2 linked regions of the Fodinicurvata sp. EGI_FJ10296 genome follow. The protein of the gene in region 2 interacts with the protein of the main gene of each other region in a pairwise test. Links are inferred from orthologs where the notes say so. Each region holds a gene or a part of one and is shown on either strand. Other genes may lie near its edges.

Region 1 (9,929 bases), on a different replicon or contig from region 2:
GTACTGATACTGGTCACATTCATTCCGGCCGTCAGCCTTTGGCTGCCGACGCTGGTATATCGGTGATGCAGGAGCCGACAATGAACACCATTGCCGTAACCGGTGCTGCGGGCGTCGTCGGATCGGTCCTCGTGGAACACCTGTCGCGGGCCGGTCACCGCGTGGCGGCGATCGATCACCGCGCGCCGCCCCAAGCTCTGGCGTCGTGGTGGCAGGAGGTCCAGTCCGAAGGTGGCGCATTGGTGACGCCGATCGAGGCAGACATACGCGACGCGAGCGCCCTGACGCAGATCTTTGGCGACACGAAAGTCGGCGGCGTCATCCATATGGCTGCTGTCACGGCCGGGCCCGAACGCGAGAGCCACGACCCGGAAAGCATCGTCGATATCAATGTCGGTGGTACGCTTGCCGTCGCGCGGGCCATGCGCGCCAACGGCATCCAACGGCTGGTTCACGTTTCCTCCAATGCCGTCTATGGCCCGGTCGTCTACGAGACCGATCTGATAGACGAGGACAAGACCGTACCGCGGCCGGCGGCCCTTTATGGAGTGACGAAGCTCGCCGGTGAGGGGCTTATCCGCCGGCTTGGCGACCTGTGGAGCATGAATGTCACGATCGCGCGGCTCAGCTCCGTGTTCGGCCCATGGGAGCATGCCACCGGTGTCCGCGACACCCTGAACCCGATCTTTCAGGCGACCGTTGCCGCGCTTTCGGACCGGCCCGCCCGCTTTACCCGGCCCTGCCGCCGGGACTGGATTTACAACCGCGATGTCGCCGATGCGCTTGTACGCCTGTTGTCGGCTGAAACCCTGAAGCACCCGATCTATCACGTGGGCCCGGGTCCGGATGCCGTATGGTCGGTCGAGGACTGGTGCGTTCTGCTGGCCGGGCGGTATCCGAGTTTCGTGCATGGTCTGGTCGACGAACCGGGTGCTGCGACCATAAATCTGCACGAGCTGGCAGACCGCGCGCCGATGTCGACGACGCGCCTTGTCGCGGACACTGGATTTCAGCCGTCGTACACACCAGAGCTGGCCTTCGCCGACATGATGGCCTGGGTGGAGAAGTTTCCGGCGTTTCTGCATGTGCCGACTGAGAAGTAGAAAGCCGGGCTCCGGAGGTACTGAATCGTGATTCAGGTCGCCAGCGGTCAGCGTGACGCGTCATTCATTCCGGCAGCGTCACCATTTCCGCTTCGGAGTCCGTGCCATGAAACCATCCCTTTCGCCTGCCCTTGTCGTTCTGGGCCTTTTTGGTGCCTCGTTTCCGGCTGCTGCCGCTGTCGGGTTTACTGAAATTGCGGTTGCCGATCCGCATGGCGATCGGCCGCTTGAAGTCGCTGTCTGGTATCCGGCAGAAGCGGGCCCGGAACCGATACAGCTGGGTGAGAACCCGGCATTCTTCGGGGTCTCTGTACTTCCCGACGCGCCTGTACGTCCGGGCGCGCGGGATCGTCCGTGGCCGTTGGCGGTGCTCTCGCACGGCTATGGCGGTAACTGGACCAATCAGGTCTGGCTGGCCGACCTGCTGGTCGAACGGGGATTCGTCGTGGCGGCGCCGAACCATCCCGGCACCACCACCCGCGATCGGGACTCCAGCCAGGCTGCCCGCCTTTGGGCGCGCGCAACCGACATCAGCCGAACCATCGACGCCGTTTCGACCTTCGACGGATTTGACGGGCGTGTTTCCGACGACCGGGTCGCCGTGATCGGGCATTCGCTGGGCGGGTTGACGGCGATGCAGGTGGCCGGGGCTCGTTTCGATGTCGATCGTTTCGAAACCGATTGCGTTGACCGGCCGGAACTGGAAGCCTGCGACCTGTTCGATGCCATCGGCGCCGGGCGATTACATGCCGATCGCGCGGCTTTGGCCGAAAGCCGGCATGACGACCGCGTCGGGGCTGCTGCCGTGCTGGATATCGGCATGGCGCGGGGGCTGACGCCAGACAGTCTGGCCGTGGTCGATGTGCCGGTTCTGGTCGTCAGTGCGGCGGCGGACACGCCCGCCATACCGGCCGAACTGGAATCGGAATATCTGACCCGTCATCTTCGAATGGGCCTGTATCATCGTGCCGAGGGGGCTGCGCATTTTTCCTTTCGGCGCCGTTGCAAGCCCGGTGCGATCGACATGCTGGAAGCCGAGGCGCCGGGCGATGGCGTCGTTTGCCGCGATGCGCCGGATGCCGACACCGATCGCGCGGAAATTCATCGCATGGTCGGCGGATTGCTGGCGGACTTTCTTTCCGATGCGCCAGGCTTGGAATAGGGCAGCCCGGGCTGTGTTTCCGGCGCCGCCTTGCTGCGGAATTCGGTTGGGCTTTGGCCGAATGTTCGTCGGAATTCACGGTTGAAGTTCGATTTCGTCTGGAACCCGCAATCGAACATGATCTCTGTAACCGACATGTCGGTTTCACGGAGCTGCCGCGCCGCCCGGTCAATCCGGAAGCCGTTGACCAGTTGGGAAACATTCCGGTTGCCGCGGCGATTGACGGCGCCCGAGATCCGACGCGCAGGTATCTTCAGGCGCCGCGCGATCCGGTCGAGCGTCAGATCGGGGTCGCGGTACAGTTGAAGATCGGTCATCAGCGTATCGAACGCCAGGATTACCGCGTCGTCTTCCCCGGCATCCCCGGATTGTGGGCGGTCGTCCGGGGTCTCCGCCGGCCGCGGCGCGGGTTCTTCCATTAGTGCGGCCGCGACGGCCAGACACCCCAGCACAACAAAATGTGCATATCCGACAATGAGGCGGGCATGCCGGCCTTCTGCCACGGCGAAATCAATGGCGATGGCGATGTCGACGACCCCCGATCCAGCCATGGCGAGGCCGGCGATCAGGAACGACAGCCGCGAAGTGGCCGTCGCTTCGAGCCGTGAACAAACGAGGGTGTCGGCCCCGGGCGCGACGAGCCGCACCAGTTGAACCCCGTAGCCGAGAAAGATGATGCCGATGGCGGCATCGATTGGCAGCGGCCAGATGGGATGGATGACCAGCATGGCCGCAACGGTAAGTGGGGGCAGGCTATGCAGCCATGGCCTTGCGACTGCGCGTGTTCCGGGCTCGGTCAAGCGGGTGAAGACCCGCCAGACCAGGGGCGGCATCGAGGCGGCCAGCAAGGTCTGCGCGATGCCGAGCAGCGCCCCGTCATACCGCCAGCGCAACCCGCCGATGACGATCAGGATTGCCGAGACCGCCAACATGATCGTAATCGGCGTGAAAAGCCCGAACCAGCGTTTGCCCCGTCCTCGTCTGGCGATAATCACGGCGGTCAACAGCAGGACCGCGATGAAAGCCGGTAGCGCGAAGGGGGGCTGACTGGGCATCAGATGGCGGGTCCGCGGGGCAATGGTGGCTGGCACCGGACACGTGACGGCTTCAGGCCTGTTCGTCGATCATGGTGCGCCACTCTTCTTCCGACAGCACGGTAACGCCCAGTTCTCGCGCCTTGGCCTCTTTTGACCCGGCATCGGCGCCGACGACGACGAAGTCGGTTTTTTTCGAGACCGAGCCGGCGACCTTCGCGCCCAGCATTTCCGCGCGGGCCTTGGCCTCCGGGCGACTCATGGTTTCCATGCTACCGGTAAAGACGATGGTTTTGCCGCGGATCGGCGTGTCGCCAGCGCCGGAATCCGGTGCTTCGAACGGTTCCACCGTGACGATGCCGGCAGTCGGCTCACCGTCACCGGCCGCACCGGCAAGCGTGTCGAGAAGCTCGCGGTTATGGGGTTCGTGGAAGAAGGCCACGATTTCCTCGGCCATGACCCGGCCGATCTGGTCGATATCCGTCAATTCGCGAAAGGCGGCGCCGTCGGGATCGGCGGCGGCTTCCATCGCGGCGCGGAACGCGGGCCAGGTGCCATAGACGCGCGCCAGAAGCCGGGCGGTCGCCTGTCCGACATGGCGTATCCCCAGCGCATAGATGAACCGGTCCAGTGGAATGCGGCGACGTTCGTCTATGGCCGCGAACAGTTTCTTCACCGATTTCGGACCCCAGCCCTGCCAGTTGCCCAGCGGCGGATGATCCTTGAAGCCCCGCTCGTTGCGGTCCTGCAGCGTGAAGATATCGACCGGCGTTGTGACGATGCCGCGATTGTGGAACTGCTCCATGGTCCGCCCGCCAAGCCCTTCGATATCGAAGGCATCGCGGCTGACGAAGTGTTTCAGGCGTTCCTTGGCCTGGGCGGGGCAGATCAGACCACCGGTGCATCGGCGGACGACCTCGCCCACGGGCCGAACCGCTTCCGATCCGCAATCGGGGCAATGGTCGGGCATTTCGAACCGTTCGGCGCCGACGGGGCGGCGCTCCAGAACGACGCCGACGATCTGCGGAATCACGTCGCCGGCACGCTGGACGATGACGGTATCGCCCTTGCGCACGTCCTTGCGGGCCATTTCGTCTTCGTTGTGCAGGGTCGCCCTGCTGACCACCACGCCGCCGACCGTGACCGGTTCCAGTTCGGCGACCGGCGTCAGCGCTCCGGTGCGGCCGACCTGAATGGAAATGTTGTTCAGGATGGTGTGGGCCTGCTCGGCGGGGAATTTATGCGCGATCGCCCAGCGCGGCGCGCGCGAGACATAGCCCAGCCGCTCCTGCCAGTCGAGCCGGTCTACCTTGTAGACGACGCCGTCGATTTCATAGGCATAGGTTGCCCGTTCCTCCGCGATGCGGTGATAGTGGGCCAGAAGTTCCTCAGCCGAATGGCAGAGCGCGGCGGGCTCGTTCAGCGCGAAACCCCAGTCGGCAAATCGCGCGCGCACACCCGACTGCGTTTCGCCCAGCGGCGCGCTGATCTCTCCCCAGGTATAGGCAAAGAACCGCAACGGCCGGTCGCGCGTGATCGCGACGTCGAGCTGACGCACCGATCCGGCGGCGGCGTTGCGGGGGTTGGCGAACACGGTCCGGCCGGCGGCCGCCTGACGCTCGTTCAATTCCCTGAAGTCGTTTCGCGTCATGTAGATCTCGCCGCGGATTTCGACGACGGCGGGGGCGTCCTTCAACGTCTTGGGCAGATTGTGGTCGTCGATGGTCTGGACATTGCGGGTGATGTCCTCGCCCTCCTGGCCGTCGCCGCGCGTTGCGGCCCGTACCAGAACGCCGTCTTCATAGCGCAGCGAGCACGAAAGCCCGTCCACTTTGGGTTCGGCGATCATGGCCAGCCCGGCGTCATCCGCCAGCGAAAGAAAGCGCCGGATGCGGGCGATGAAATCGACGACGTCACTCTCTTCGAACGCATTGCCGAGCGACAGCATGGCCACGCGGTGGCGCACCTTGGCGAACCCGGCCGCCGGGGCGGCGCCGACCCGCTGGGTCGGGCTGTCGGCCGTTCGAAGCTCGGGAAACCACGCCTCCACCGCCTCGATCCGGCGGCGAAGGGCGTCGTACTCGGCGTCGTCGATTTCCGGCGCGTCCTGCTGATAGTAGGCCCGGTCATGATGGGCGATCGCTGCCGCCAAAACGGCATGCTCCGCCGCTGCCTCGTCGGCGGTCAGATCGCTGACATCCTTGTCGGCATAGGTATCGGGGAGTGTGCCGGTCATGCCGATTTTCCGGTGGTGCCGCGCCCGCCTTTTCTCTTGCCGGGCGGGGCGGGGTGATGGGCCATGAGGCTGTCGGCGGCGGCGCGGGCGGCATCGGTCACGGCTGCGCCGGACAGCATACGGGCAATTTCCTCCCGCCGCTCGACCAGGTCAAGCGGGCGCACCACCGTCGCCAGACTTTCCTGTGAATCCTCGGCCACACCGCCCGTGGTTGGCGCCGTCTTCTCGACCTTGGCATGGCTTTCGGCCCGCGCGGCAACCTGTGGACTATGGGTGACGACCAGTATCTGCGATCCGGTGGCCAACCGGCCGAGACGCTCGCCCACCGCGTCGGCGACGGCGCCGCCGATGCCGGTATCGACCTCGTCGAACACCAGTGTGGGCGCGGCGCCGGCCTGTCGCTGGCCCTCGGCCAGAACGACCTTGAGCGCCAGCATGAACCGCGCCAGTTCGCCGCCGGAGGCGATCCGGTTAATCGGCCCGGGTGTCGTTCCGGGATTGGTTGCAACCAGAAAGGTGACCCGATCGGTGCCGGATGGCCCCCATTCACGTTCGGACACCGCTTCGACGGAGGTCTCGAAGCGGGCCTTGTCGAGCTTCAGCGGCGGCAATTCAGCCGCCATCGCCCGGTCCAGACGTTCGGCAGCCTGGCGGCGGTATTCCGCCACGACGGCGGCGGCATCTTCGTAAGTCTTTCTGGTTTCGGCTTCGGTGGCGGCGAGGCCGCCAAGCCGGTCGTCCTGGGAATCGATCAGGGCCAGCCGATCAGCGACGGCCTTGTGCAACGCGGCGAGTTCGGTAACCGGAACGCGGTGCTTGCGGCCCAGATCCCGTAATGCGTGAAGCCGGTCATCGATGCGTTCGAGTTCGCGGCTGTCCAGATCCATGTCCGCGCCGACCGATTCCAGTTCCGTGCGCACCTCTTCCAGCTCTGCCAGTGCGCGGTCGATCCCCTCGATGACGGCATCGAACCGGTTGCCGGCCTGTCCGCCGACCCGATCAAGCGCCTTCTGGGCGGTGACGACACCCGATACGGCACCCTTGTGGCCGCTGATGCCTTCGAGCGCCGCGTTGATGGCGGTTGCGATCTTCTCGCGATTCATCAGGAAGGTGCGCTGTTCGACCAGCCGATCCTCTTCGCCTTCCTCCGGCGTCAGGGCGTCGAATTCTTCCAGCGTCAGGCGTAGATATTCTTCTTCCCGTCGGGCTTCTTCGGCTTGGCGTTCGGCGTCGGCCCTGGCCTTTGCTGCCGAACGCCACGCGGTCCAGGCGCCGGCCGTGGTCTGCAGCGCGGCATCCAGTCCGGCAAAAGCATCGAGCACATCGATATGGGTGCGCGCATCCAACAGGCCGTGGGTTTCGAACTGCCCATGCACTTCGACCAGCAGATCGCCGACGGTTCGAAGCATGCCGATACTGACGGGCTGGTCGTTTATATGGGCCCGGCTGCGGCCGTCCTGTCCGACGGTGCGCCGCAGGACAAGGCGATCGCCGTCATCGGTCCGCAGACCCTGGTCGGCCAGAACGTCGTGAACGCGATGGGTGTTGTGAATATCGAATTCGGCCGTCACCGATGCCCGCTCGGCGCCCTGACGAACCAGTCCGCTATCGGCCCGGCCGCCAAGCGCCAGACCCAGGGCATCCAGCAGGATCGATTTTCCGGCACCCGTTTCTCCGGTCAAGGCGGTCAGTCCGGTGGAAAAGGAAACCGTCAACCGTTCGATCAGAACGATGTTCTGGATCGTCAGGGCGGTGAGCATCGGCCGGTCCCGGTTGTAATCAGCGGATCATTGGAGACGGATCATCAGAATATCGCGTCCAGCGTCCGCTCAACGAATCCGCGTTCGTCCGGTGGGCGCACGCCTTCATCGACCAGAAGTGCATAGCTGTCGATATACCAGTCGCTGCCGGGATAGTTGTAGCCCAGCACAGAGGCGGAGACACGCGCCTGCTCGCGCAGCCCCAGAGCCAGGAAGGCCTCTACCAGTCGGTGAAGCGCTTCGGGCACGTGGGTCGTGGTATCGTAATCCTCGATCACGGTGCGGAATCGGCCTATGGCGCCGTTATAATGCCCTTGCTCAAGATAATATCGGCCGACGGTCATTTCCTTGCCGGCGAGTTGATCAAGCGTCAGATCGTATTTGAGCTCCGCGTCCCGCGCGTATTCGGATTCCGGGAACCTGTTGATCAGGTCTTCCAGGGCATCCATCGCCCGTTGCGTCATGGCCTGATCGCGGTCCACGTCAACGATTTGCTCATAGTAGCTCAGGGCCTTGAGATAATAGGCATAATCGACATTGGGATGACCGGGATGAAGCTGAATGAAGCGGTCGAGCGTCTCGATCGCCTCGTCGTAATCGCGATTCTCGTATCGCGCGAAGCCGGCCATGATCTGCGAGCGCGTCGACCATTCGGAATAGGGATGCTGGCGCTCGACCTCGTCGAAGAGCTGAGCGGCCGTGCGATACGAGCCCGATTCCAGCGTATCCTGGGCCTCGGCATAGATGTTTTCCGGCGGCCTTTCGACATAGGCTGCTTCTTCGTCGGATGACGCGCAGGCCGCCAGGCCGACGCTTAGGGCGATCGCGATCGCTAAGCGTGCCGTGGCTGATGTCGAGCGCCTTGAAACCGGTCTATTCATCGTCGAAACCCTGCATACTCGAAGGTGAGTCCCGCCGGACACGGCGCCTGTATAGCACGGAGTAGGCATCCCCGCACAAGCCCCGTTCGTCTCGCCGTCCGGAGTGTGGACCGATCATCGGGCCGCAGATGTGGTGAGGGAAGGGGACCGGTCCGGAACGCGCAGCCGCTCATGCGATAGCGGCCAGGCTCCTGTATTCGTGTGTCACCGGTGCCTCGAACGGCACGTCCGCCGTGTCGTAGCACCAGGCGGAGTCGTCCGCGAACAGCGTCCGAAGCAGCAGATTGTTCAGCGCGTGACCCGACCGGACGCCGTGGAAATGTCCGACAATTGGCGCGCCAGCCAGATAAAGATCGCCGATGCTGTCGAGGATCTTGTGGCGGACGAATTCGTCGGCGAACCGCAGGCCGCCAGGGTTCATGATACCCGCGTCATCATCGACGACGATCGCGTTCTCCAGACTGCCGCCCTTGGCGAGACCACTGGCCTGCAGCGCTGCGACATCGCGGAGGAAACCGAATGTCCGGGCCGGTGCGATGGACTCGGCAAAAAGGTCCGTCGTCAGATGGATGCTGCCGCGTTGGCGCCCGACCGAAATCGCCTGGAAGTCGATTTCCATCGTGAACTGGCAGGTTGCTGAAGGCGATATGGCTACCGAGCGATTGCCGTCAGCCACGGACACCGTTTTCAGGACGCGGATGACATTGCGGCTTGCCGGCAGCGTGCGCCTTCCGACGGCGTCGAACAGCCGGACGAATGGGGCGGCCGATCCGTCCATGACCGGCACTTCCGGGCCTTCGATCTCGATCAGGGCGTTGTCGATACCGCAGCCGCGCAGCGCCGCCATCAGATGCTCGACGGTGGCGATCGACGCGCCGTACTCATTTGAAATCACGGTGCAGAGCCGGGTGTCCGTCACGGCATCCCAGCGGGCGTGAATAATCCGTTCGTCGATTCCCGTCCGGCTGGTGCCGGCGGCAAGATCGGTACGCACGAAAACAATGCCGGTATGACCGTCGGCGGGTTTGACGACCATGCGGATCGGCAGACCCGAATGGAGACCGATGCCCGACACCGGGACCGGCGAGCGTAGCGTTTTCTGGCCGGTCATGCCGGGAAGGGGTCCGTCGAATGCCAAGTTACGATCCTGCTTGTCGTCGCGATGTCGGTAACAAATAATTCGGTGCCGGTGAATATCCGCATCACCACGTGAACGGCGTTATGGCTAGCAAAGCCGGCGCAAAAGGCCAAATCACTCTTTGTTACGCATTGTTACCGCGTCCATTCGCAGGAGCGGTCGGTGCCGATGGGAGGTACGGGACGGACCTCAAAGTCAAACTGACCTGGCACTACATTGACCTCGAACGAAATCGCCCACCCCCAGGGAGATGAGGGTGGGCGTTCGAGCGCGATAGTGAAAAGGATCAAGGACTCGGTCGACCCTCATCTATAAGTAGTATTTACTTGGCGAAAATGCAACGAATTTTTTTGAACCCCGCCGCCGAGTCGGTGGGAAGGACCTTGCCGATACCGTGGGCCGGTCAGTCGGGACCCGCAGCATGACCGCAAATAACCACGTCCCGAAGATGAATATCCGGGCCGGTTGGATCAAGTATCCGGGCGCCAGCCCTATATCACGGGTGTGACAGGACGTCAGCAATTTTATATGAATTCCGCCTTTCCGGGCTGATCCCCAGCGACGTCTGTCAACCTCTTTCGGGTCGTTCCGTCGCTGGGAATGCGACGAAAAACA
Region 2 (10,142 bases):
CCGGCCTGCCCGCGGCGTTCGATGATGCTGATACGCAGGACAAGCGGCCAGCAGCGCCAACGCCGGAGTCGGTCGAAACCCGCAAGCGGTAAAGGAAAGCAACGTGTCGGCCAAATTTATCCAGGACCTTCCCAGCCGGGACATGCCGAACATCGATGGTGCAGTCGTCGCCGAAAAGGACGCCGATGAACGCGGCGGCCGGACTGCGCGCATCCTCGCAATCGCCAATCAGAAGGGCGGTGTCGGCAAGACGACCACGGCGATCAATCTGGGCACAGCGCTGGCCGCCGCTGGCAAGCAGGTTCTCATCATTGATCTGGACCCGCAGGGCAATGCGTCGACAGGCTTGGGTATTCCTCGGGCTAATCGTGGCAAGGGGTCCTACCAGCTGATCCATGGCGAAGCGACCGTCCAGGACGTCACATTGCCCTCTACGGTCCCGGGATTATGGCTGACGCCGTCGGCTGTCGATCTGAGCGGTGCGGAGGTGGAACTCGTGACGGCGCCGCGGCGAGAGTATTATCTGCGCAGCGCGATCCGAAAAGCACCGCCTGATGTCGATTACGTCCTGATTGACTGCCCCCCTGCCCTGGGCTTGCTGACGTTGAACGCCTTGGTCGCGGCCGATGCGGTTCTGGTACCGTTGCAGTGCGAGTTTTATGCGTTGGAAGGGCTTAGCCATTTGATGCGGACGATAGACCGGGTCAAGAAGGCCTACAACCCGTCGCTGGAAATGCAGGGCATGGTTCTGACCATGTTCGACCGCCGCAACAATCTGTCGGATTTAGTCGCACAGGATGTCCGGGAGCATTTCGGCGCCCGCGTCTTCACAACGGTCATACCGCGCAATGTCCGGGTGTCAGAGGCGCCGAGCCACGGCAAGCCGGTGCTCCTCTATGACGTCAACTGTGCCGGCTCAAAAGCCTATATCCACCTTGCCGGGGAACTTCTGAAACGCGACAGCCGGGTGCCTGCGTAATGTCTACTCCTCCCTCCAGACGGCGGCCGAGTCTCGGCCGCGGTCTCGATGCCCTTTTTGCCGACGACGACGACCTTGCGCCGGTAGCCGTGTCCGACGACAACGCCGACGGCACCGGGGATAGCCCGGTCACCCAGCGGCGGGGCGGCGCGACCTTGCCAATCGAAAGTCTGGTGCCCAACCCCTACCAGCCGCGCACCCGCTTCGATGAGGACGAACTGAACGGCCTGGCCGACTCCATCCGCCAGCAAGGCGTTCTGTCGCCTGTGATCGTGCGCGAAGACCCCGACGAAGCCGGCCGCTATCAGATTGTTGCGGGCGAACGCCGCTGGCGCGCGGCACAACTGGCCCAACTGCACGATATACCGGTCATTGTCCGGTCGCTGACCGATGCGGATATTGCCCAGATTGCGTTGCTGGAGAATGTCCAGCGCCAGGATCTTGATGCCGTCGAGGAAGGCGCGGGCTATCGCTGCCTGATCGACCAATTCGGCTATACCCAGGACGGACTTGGCCGAATGCTCGGCAAGAGCCGCAGTCATATCGCCAATACGCTGCGCTTGCTCGATCTGCCCGATGACGTGCTCACCTTGTTGAAGGAGCGGGCGCTGTCGGCCGGTCATGCCCGTGCGCTGCTGTCGCACCCCGACCAAGTTGCAGCGGCGAGGGTCGTGATCGATGAAGGCCTGACGGTCCGTCAGACGGAAGCCCTGGTCAAGGAAGCCCTGGCGCCTGTGGGTGAAAGCGGTGGCGATGACGCGCAAACGGGTGTTCCTGGCGACGATGTCGGCGCTTCAAGCCCGGACGCCGCGGCATTGTCCGGGGCCGCTTTGCGGAACAATGGCCAAAGATCCAAAGACGCCGATACCCTGGCCCTGGAACATGATTTGACCTCGGCCCTCGGACTCAGGGTGTCAATTGATGGCGACAAGTCCGGAGAATCGGGCCGGCTGACGATCCACTATTCCTCGTTCGACCAGCTCGACGATGTTATCCGTCGGATTAGGGGCGGCGGTTGATCGTCCTCGTGCCCGGCTGACAAGCGGGGCCGTGGGGGTTGCACGTCAGGGCCGGTTTATCGTCCCGGACGGCCGGACAATCGAGCAATCTGGAACAATGTCCGTTCGGCCAGCGAGACGTCAGGTATCCCGGTTGATTTGCACTGGATTTCTGCTTCCAGCAGGCGGTCCAGGGCCGACCGGAGCGAGGCTGAGCCCCAGCGGCCAACCTGGCTGATTACCCTGTCCCTGTGCTTCCAGAAAACGGGCGGCTTGATTTCCGCGACTGCCTTTGCAGCCGGCATCCCGGATTCCCGAGCATCGACGGCCGGAACCAGTTTGAGCAAATGGCGCTGTGCGGCCCGCAGGATCCCGACAGTCGTGGCGCCCTGTTCCAGACTTGCGTGGAAGGTTCGCCCGACGATGGCAATCGCGCCGTCAGCAACGGCCAATGCCAGATCGTCCAGCGACCGTTCAGCGGAATCGCCGACACATTGACGAACATCGTCCGCTGTAGCGTGGCGGCTCTCCGCCGTCGAGCCGGCTTCGCTCACGGGCTCGTCCAGATACAGCGCGATTTTCTCGATTTGCCGGCGGGCGACGGCCCTGTCGGATCCGATGGCATCCAACAGCACCTGATGCGCCTCGGTGTCGAGCATCAGACCATTCGCCCGAGCGGTTTCGGTGATGAAGCCACCCATAGCCGCGTTGTCGAGCGGATAACAGCCGATGGCAGCTACGCTGCTGCCGCTGGCCTCTGCTGCTTTCCGCAGCGCGGAGGATGGCTTCAGGTCACCGGCTTCGATCACCACCAGAACCTCGCCCGGCGCCGATGTCGCAAGATCGGCCAGGGCCGCCGCGACGGCTTCGGGGGCCTCGGTCAGTCGAACGACACGTTTGCCACCCAGCAGCGATGGACTGCGGGCCTCGTCGACCAGGCGGGCAGGATCGCCCTTCAGATCTCCCGCACGCAGGTTGACGATTGCGAGGCCTGTGTCCACCTTGTCCGGGCCGCTGCCTAGAAAAGCTTTGATGGCAGCAGATCCGCGGTCCGAGACGAGTCCGGCATCAGGGCCATAGAGGACGACGACAACGGTCTCTTGCGGCAGTCGGGACAGGTAGGCGTCGGCCTTGTTCGGTTGGATCTTAGCCAAGGCGCGCTCGCTTTCTGGCGCATGGGGAGCCGTTAAGGCGTCGGCTCTGCCGCGCGATTGGCCTGAACGGCGCTGAAATGCGTCGCCAGGGCGATGCGAATATCTTCAGCGGTCTGAACCAGAGCCCGTTCGCGCGCGTCCCGTTCCGCGCTCAGCGTTGCAAACTCGTCGTTCTGGCGGTTGTAGCTGGTGATCGTGCGCAGACTGCCGCTTGTCCCCTCGCCGCCGTCGAGAGAGGACAGCGTATACTGAGCCGCCATCGTGAGGTTTCTACGCGTTCCGCTGCGCCCGTCCTGAACCGCCAGATTCGCTTGCGATTCGGTCAATGTGACATTGAGGCGGTATCCGGGATCGACAGGGCGGCCGCGTGGATTGAGCATGCGGATGAGATAGGTCCGCAATTGCTGGCCTTCGCGCTCGGCGATCACCGAGACATCAATGGCTGCGAGCTCTTCTTCGGCGCCCGCACCGCCGAGTGTTCCGTAAACCGGCCTGAATCCGCAGCCGGCCAGAGCCGAAAGCCCGGCCAGCGCCATTCCGGCCTGCAACAGCTGCCGGCGGCTGACCGACGCCTGAGCTGGCGCCCGTTCCGCCGTGCTACGACGCGACGACATTGACGATCCTGTTCGGCACCACGATGACCTTTCGGATGGTTTTCCCATCAATGGCTTTTCGGACGGCGGACTCGGCCAACGCGGCGCTTTCCGCGGCCTCCTTCTCGACATCGCGCGGCAGATCCAGGGTCGCCCGGAGCTTTCCGTTGACCTGAATGCCCATTGTGACCGTGTCCTCGACGGTAAGGGCCGGATCGGCTTTCGGCCAGGGGGTGTCGATGACCAACGCGGAGCCATCCAGATGGGTCCACAGTTCGTCGGCGAGATGGGGCATGATCGGCCCCAGCATCAGAACAGTGGCCTCCAGGGCCTCTCGCAGGGCCCATGCCTCGCCCTCGCCGGTTCCCGGCAGGTCCGCGATGGCGTTGGTCAGTTCCCGCAGGCGGGCGACGGCACGGTTAAGCCGGAAGCCCTCGATGTCCTCGGTCACGCCGGCAATCGTGCGGTGGACAAAGCCGCGCAGGGCCCGGCCCCCGTCTGACATGGCCTGAGGCGCAGGCGTTCCCGCCTTGGGCAGTGGGCACTGCGGTTCGGTAACCAGCCGCCACAGGCGGCTGACATAGCGCCACGCCCCCTCGATGCCGCCGGATGTCCACTCCAGATCGCGTTCGGGCGGGCTGTCGGACAGCAGCAGCAGCCGCGCGGTGTCGGCGCCATAGGTCTCGACCACCGCTTCCAGGCCGACGACATTCTTCTTCGACTTGGACATCTTCTCCAGACGTCCCCGGACGACCGGTGTGCCGTCAGTTATCTTTACGAGCTGTCCGTCCCGTGTCTCGACCTCTTCCGGGTACAGCCAGGCGCCGGTACGGTCCCGGTAGGTCTCGTGACAGACCATCCCCTGGGTCATCAGGCCGGAAAACGGTTCCGTCGCCGACAGGTAGCCGCAATCGCGCAGCGCACGGGTGAAGAACCGCGAGTAAAGCAGGTGCAGAACGGCATGCTCGATACCACCGATATATTGATCGACCGGCATCCAGTAATCGACTGCCGCGCGATCCAGCGGCTGGTCAGAGGCCGGGCTGCAGAACCGGGCGAAATACCACGAGCTTTCGAAGAAAGTATCGAAGGTATCGGTCTCGCGGACCGCCGGCTGGCCCGTCTCCGGACAGGTGGTATATTTCCAGGTCGGGTGGTTTTCGAGCGGATTGCCGGGTTGGCTGAGATCGATATCCCGGGGCAACTCCACGGGAAGCTGATCTTCCGGCACCGGGACCATTGTCCCGTCCTCGCGATACATGACCGGGATCGGGCAGCCCCAGTATCGCTGGCGCGAGACGCCCCAATCCCGCAGGCGATAACGCGTGGATCCGGTTCCGCTGCCTTGTGCCTCCAGCGCTTCGATGACAATGCGTTTCGCAGCGGCGACATCGAGCGGGGCGTCGCCATGCAGCGCACCCAGATCGTAGCGATAGGCCGGCCCGTCGGCATCGACGAAGGCCGTGGCCTCGACATGGAACACTTTCTCGCTGCCGATCAGGCCGGTGGGATTGGCAGTGAAAGCAGCGCGCGTCCTGTCGTCCAGCGCTTCGGCCTCTTCTGCCGATAAGGCCCGAGTATCGGCTGGCCACAGGGCCGGGCGAACGGCAAGCCCATATTTCCGGGCGAAATCCAGATCGCGCTGATCATGGGCCGGGCATCCGAAGATCGCGCCGGTGCCGTACTCCATCAGAACGAAATTGGCGACATAAACGGGGAGCGTGCGCGCGGGATCGAGCGGATGACGCACCTTGAGCCCGGTATCAAATCCCTGTTTTTCGGCCTTCTCGATCGCCTCTTCGCTCGTTCCCTGACGGCGGCATTCGGCGACGAACGCCGCCAGAGCCTGGTCCCTGTCAGCCAGCGCCTCGGCCAGCGGGTGGTCTGGCGAAACGGCGCAGAACGAGGCCGCGAAAATCGTGTCGGGCCGGGTGCTGTAAACGTCCAGCGCGGCCGGCAGATCGCCAGAGCCTCTGTTGTGTCCTGCGCTTTCCGGAACGACAGGAAAAGTCACCGTGGCGCCCTGTGAGCGCCCGATCCAGTTTCGTTGCATCAGGCGGACACGATCTGGCCATTTGTCCAGGCTGTCGAGGCCGTCGAGCAGTTCGTCGGCGTATTGTGTGATTTTCAGGAACCACTGGGTCAGCTTGCGCCGCTCGACCGGCGCGCCAGTACGCCAGCCCTTCCCCTCGATCACCTGCTCGTTTGCCAGGACAGTGTTGTCTACCGGGTCCCAGTTGACCCAGCTTTCCTTGCGATAGGCCAGACCTGCCTTGAGGAAATCGAGAAACATCTTCTGTTCGTGCCGGTAGTAGTCGGGCGAACAGGTGGCCAGCTCGCGGTCCCAGTCATAGGACAGACCGATCAGCTTGAGTTGATCGCCCATCGTTCTGATATTCTCGTATGTCCAGTCGGCCGGATGAACATCGTTCTGAATGGCCGCATTCTCCGCCGGCAAACCGAAGGCATCCCACCCCATTGGATGCAGTACATTGTAGCCGCGCGCCCGGTAAAAGCGGGCCACAACGTCGCCGATGGCGTAATTGCGGACATGACCGACATGGAGCCGTCCCGACGGATAGGGAAACATTTCCAGGACGTAGTATTTTGGCCTGTCCGGGTCTTCGGTTACCGTGAAACTCTTACGGTCGGCCCAGATGTGCTGCCATTTTTCTTCGGTCTCGCGGAAATTGTATCGGGACATTGTTCACCAGTTGGAAATTCGACGCTGGACGGGAATCGAGCAGCGGGCCGTCGGATCGGGAAAGTGGACGCAATGGCATTTACAGCCGTTCGTAACGCCGTTCCCGGACCCGGGCCAGAATCGCGTCCTCGATCTCGGTGGCGGAACCGGGACGTGCCTCGACATCCGTCCACTCACCGGCCGCGTTCTGAATCTGGCGAAACGCCGTTACGTCAAGAGAGGCAGCGGACAATTCGCGGTCGCGGATCCTGACATTCAACCGCACCCGTTCCCCCGGCGACTCCGGCAGCGCGTACCAGTCGGTCAGGATCGTGCCGCCGAATGGATCGGCGGAACGGATCGGCATGAAGGACAGCGTATCGAGAGAGGCGCGCCATATGTCCGCGTTCACGCCGACATTGGACGGGGCGGGCCCCTCGCGGTCGCTGAAGATGACGACCGGTCCCTCGCTTTCCGGCGCTGGGGTATCGAACATGCCGCATCCGGCGACGAAGAGCCCGGCGAAAGCGAGAACGACCCCGGCCGGGACGCGACGGCAATGGTGCCTGTGTCTGGTCATGATGACGATTAATCAGAAATTGCCGTTGCGTTCAAGAGCGACAGCACATCGACCGGCTGAGAATGCCGACAAACGGGGCCCCACCCAATGGACGATCGAGAGTTCAGGTCCCTGACTGCGCTTCGTAGCGATCAAGGGCGCGCGCCATGGCCGCCGCGATGTCCTCGCCGCCCGGCCCTCCGGCCCACCGGTCGGCCGACGCCGGTGTCTCGGGCGCTTCATCGGCCTCATCCCGCATTGGACCGCCCGGATTGTGTCCCTGAACTGTCGGATCCTGCGTGGTCGGGACATCTGCGCCGGCACCCGCAGGGTTCAAACCGAGTGCCATTGCCCGCATGACGGCTTCGGTACGGTAGTCAATGCGGCCATCGCTACCATGACCGGTGCTTTCAGCGACGGCCGGGCTCGCCGCAGCGTCCGAGTCATCGGGCGATGCGCCGCCCGGGGACGGTGATGGGCGGCCTGGTCGGTCGATCGTAACCGTGCGTGGCCCGGTATCGCTGCGTCCAAGGGGGAAAAAGGTGACTGTTTCGCGGACGGTACCGGCATTACCTGGGGCACCTGTCTCCGGTCCGGTCGGCTCCCGGACCCCTGCCAACTGCTCCGTTGCGCCCGATCCCGGGTTTGCCGCACCCGGGTTATTGCTGCCCAGGGCAAGGGTGCCGGCCCAATGTTCCGGCCCAGCGTCGGTTGTGCCCGCACGGGCGTGCCCGGTTGATCCCTGTTCCGTTCCCCGGGCCATCGCCGGGCTGGGTGTTTCAGCCGACGGACCCGTGCCGGACGCCGCTGCCCAATGGCGGGGTTCCCGTGCGTCGTTCCGGTCCGCCACTGCGTCCGCGCCCCTGCCGGTTACGGCGGTGTAAATGTGCCCCATGGGGTCGTTGCCGGTCGTTTCCTCGATCATCGCCGAGGCGACGCCGCCTGCCAAACCCAGAGGGCCGCCGAAGACGCCGGCGCCAAGAACCCGCGAAACCGGTTTGATCTCGTCGCCACTGATATCGCGATAGATCGTGCCGACAACGGGCAGATGGTGGAGTGGGTTGACGATGTCCATGAAATCGCCAAACCCGAAAGATGTGTCCGCCGCTGGGGCGTTGGCCGCTGGGGTGTTGGGCGATCCGCCCGCCCGGGTGGCCGCCGCCGGCGTCTCGGACCCCGGACGGTCCGACCGGGGTCGCTCGGCCCCGGCGCGGTCCGAAAACTGACGCGCCGTTGTTGTGCCCCCGGCGGCCCAATGCTGACTGACATCGATCGACATGATTGTATCTCCGGTGACTCCGAGCCGGCCGAAGCGACTGACATTCGGGTCGAACAGGCCCTCGACCATGAATCAAAGCAAGAGATGTGCCAGTGCGACCGGAGAACGATGGAACGCCGAAATATGCGACCGGTCTACGTCGGGAAGCGCCGTACTCGGGGGTACTGCGGGGGCAGGCGGGCAATGATTGCCCATCGGACGCCCACTAGGGGCGCCGTCTTCCCGGCATAAACTGCCGGGTGGGAGGATAGTACCGGAGCCCGTTCAAAGCAGAATGTGGCCACTGCGATCGCGTTTGGTGCGAAGATAGAATTCGTTGTGACCGTTGGCCGGGAATTCATGGGCCACCCGTTCGGCAACGTCGATGCCGAATCTCTGCAGTTGAGCCACCTTGTCGGGGTTGTTCGTCAGCAAGCGAACCGATTCGACCCCCAGCAGATCGAGCATCCTGACTGCGGGGCGATAGATTCGTTCGTCGGCGTCATAGCCGAGCATTTCGTTGGCATCGACGGTGTCGAAATCATCATCCTGAAGCCGATAGGCGCGGAGCTTGTTGATGAGACCGATGCCACGCCCTTCCTGAGCGAGATACAACAGCACCCCGCTGCCGGATCGCGCAATTTCGGCGATCGCGCCGCGCAGCTGTTCGCCGCAGTCGCAGCGCATCGACCCCAGCAAATCGCCGGTAAAACATTCCGAGTGAAGGCGAATCAGCACGGGAGCGCTGGTATCCGGCGACCCGATCACGATCGCCAGATGCTCTTGTCCGCCGTCGGTCGGCCGAAAGGCGACGACTTCCGTGGCATGTGCAAGATCAAGCGGGACCCGGGCGCGCGCCACGGGGTAGAGGCTGCGGGCGCCGTAATCCTCGTACTGGTCGATGTCGAAGGCCGTGACGGAAAGGCAGTCTGTTTTTGACAGAAGCCGCTCTACCCCCAGGGGACGATCGATCGGCGCGACCACGACCGCCGGCAGCAGCCGTGCCAGTTTTGCCAGCCGGACCGTCGCCAGCGCACCATCCTGAGAGGTGGTAACCGGATCCGGTCGAATGATCCGTTGCTGCAGTCCGTCGAGCGCACTGGGCGCGACACGCTCAAGCGGGTCGGCGAGAGCCCGGACCAACCCGGCCGACGGAGCATCGGTGCCGGGAGTCAATGTCATGACGCCTGCGGCCGCGACCTCGGCGGCATCACCACCGACCGGATCCGCTGTTCGGGCTTCGGCCAGACCGAGGGCAATGGCACGCTGCAGTGTGATCGCAATCGAAAGCGGACCGCCGCTCAGCTCCGCCAGGCGTGTCAGGACCGCATCCGAAGCGTTCTCGCATGCAACGGCCAGCAGGGCAGGTCCGCGATCCGGCCGCACGAGGACGAAATCTCCCCGGCGAAGGTCCCCCATCGCGCGATCGACCGCGCGCAATGAGGCTTGCCGATCGCTCAGCATGCCGATCGGCCGCGATACAGTCCCGGCGTTCTGATCCCGAGGCGACTCCGGCTGCGTTGCCGGAGGAGCCTGCTTTGCGGACGGTGGGGAACCGTCTGATCTGTTCATACGCCGCGATATCCCGTCGTGTGGCTGGTCGTGCCCCAGGCCGTGCAGCTGCTGGGCCGGTAGCGGTTTCGCCCGCGCCTTGCCACCTGTCAAGCGTGGCACGCGAGCAACCTGATGTCCTGTTGCGGCAGATATGGGCGTTGGCCCGCGTACCTTCAATCGCACCGACAGGCGATCCGGGTCTGTCACCTGACCCGTTAACAAGATAGGATTCGCACATTGAGAGCAACAACAGCGGCCTTCGGTACCGATACCTGCAGTGTCGCCGGCCCTGGCCGCAACCAGGATCGTGTACCGGAAGGAATGGACCGGGCAACATGGAAAAGCGTCAGACAATCCTCGTCGT

The links.
Region 1: the proteins of leuS (region 2) and ligA interact in binary tests that used the Escherichia coli proteins (3 or more experiments, as listed by UniProt). The link is inferred for Fodinicurvata sp. EGI_FJ10296 from one-to-one orthologs.

What each region holds. Positions count from the first base shown.
Region 1 is NZ_JBFCVL010000006.1:162,295-172,223, forward strand. What follows is about bases 2,955-5,953. They hold ligA (NAD-dependent DNA ligase LigA), read right to left. Parts: upstream 5,536-5,953; coding sequence 3,373-5,535; downstream 2,955-3,372. Other genes in these bases: ABZ728_RS14495 (helix-turn-helix transcriptional regulator), read right to left, coding at 2,955-3,320; recN (DNA repair protein RecN), read right to left, coding at 5,532-5,953. Outside these bases: ABZ728_RS14480 (TRAP transporter large permease), read left to right, coding at 1-66; ABZ728_RS14485 (NAD(P)-dependent oxidoreductase), read left to right, coding at 81-1,103; ABZ728_RS14490 (alpha/beta fold hydrolase), read left to right, coding at 1,210-2,265; more of ABZ728_RS14495, read right to left, coding at 2,205-2,954; more of recN, read right to left, coding at 5,954-7,295; outer membrane protein assembly factor BamD, read right to left, coding at 7,340-8,176; lpxC (UDP-3-O-acyl-N-acetylglucosamine deacetylase), read right to left, coding at 8,346-9,287. UniProt on the Escherichia coli protein: DNA ligase that catalyzes the formation of phosphodiester linkages between 5'-phosphoryl and 3'-hydroxyl groups in double-stranded DNA using NAD as a coenzyme and as the energy source for the reaction.
Region 2 is NZ_JBFCVL010000001.1:423,237-433,378, reverse strand. The notes cover bases 3,529-6,740. They hold leuS (leucine--tRNA ligase), read right to left. Parts: upstream 6,429-6,740; coding sequence 3,729-6,428; downstream 3,529-3,728. Other genes in these bases: ABZ728_RS01935 (DUF3576 domain-containing protein), read right to left, coding at 6,508-6,740; lptE (LPS assembly lipoprotein LptE), read right to left, coding at 3,529-3,745. Also shown: 16S rRNA (guanine(527)-N(7))-methyltransferase RsmG, read left to right, coding at 1-92; ABZ728_RS01960 (ParA family protein), read left to right, coding at 143-979; ABZ728_RS01955 (ParB/RepB/Spo0J family partition protein), read left to right, coding at 979-1,998; holA (DNA polymerase III subunit delta), read right to left, coding at 2,055-3,131; more of lptE, read right to left, coding at 3,164-3,528; more of ABZ728_RS01935, read right to left, coding at 6,741-6,987; ABZ728_RS01930 (hypothetical protein), read right to left, coding at 7,091-8,245; ribA (GTP cyclohydrolase II), read right to left, coding at 8,510-9,796; ABZ728_RS01920 (winged helix-turn-helix domain-containing protein), read left to right, coding at 10,114-10,142.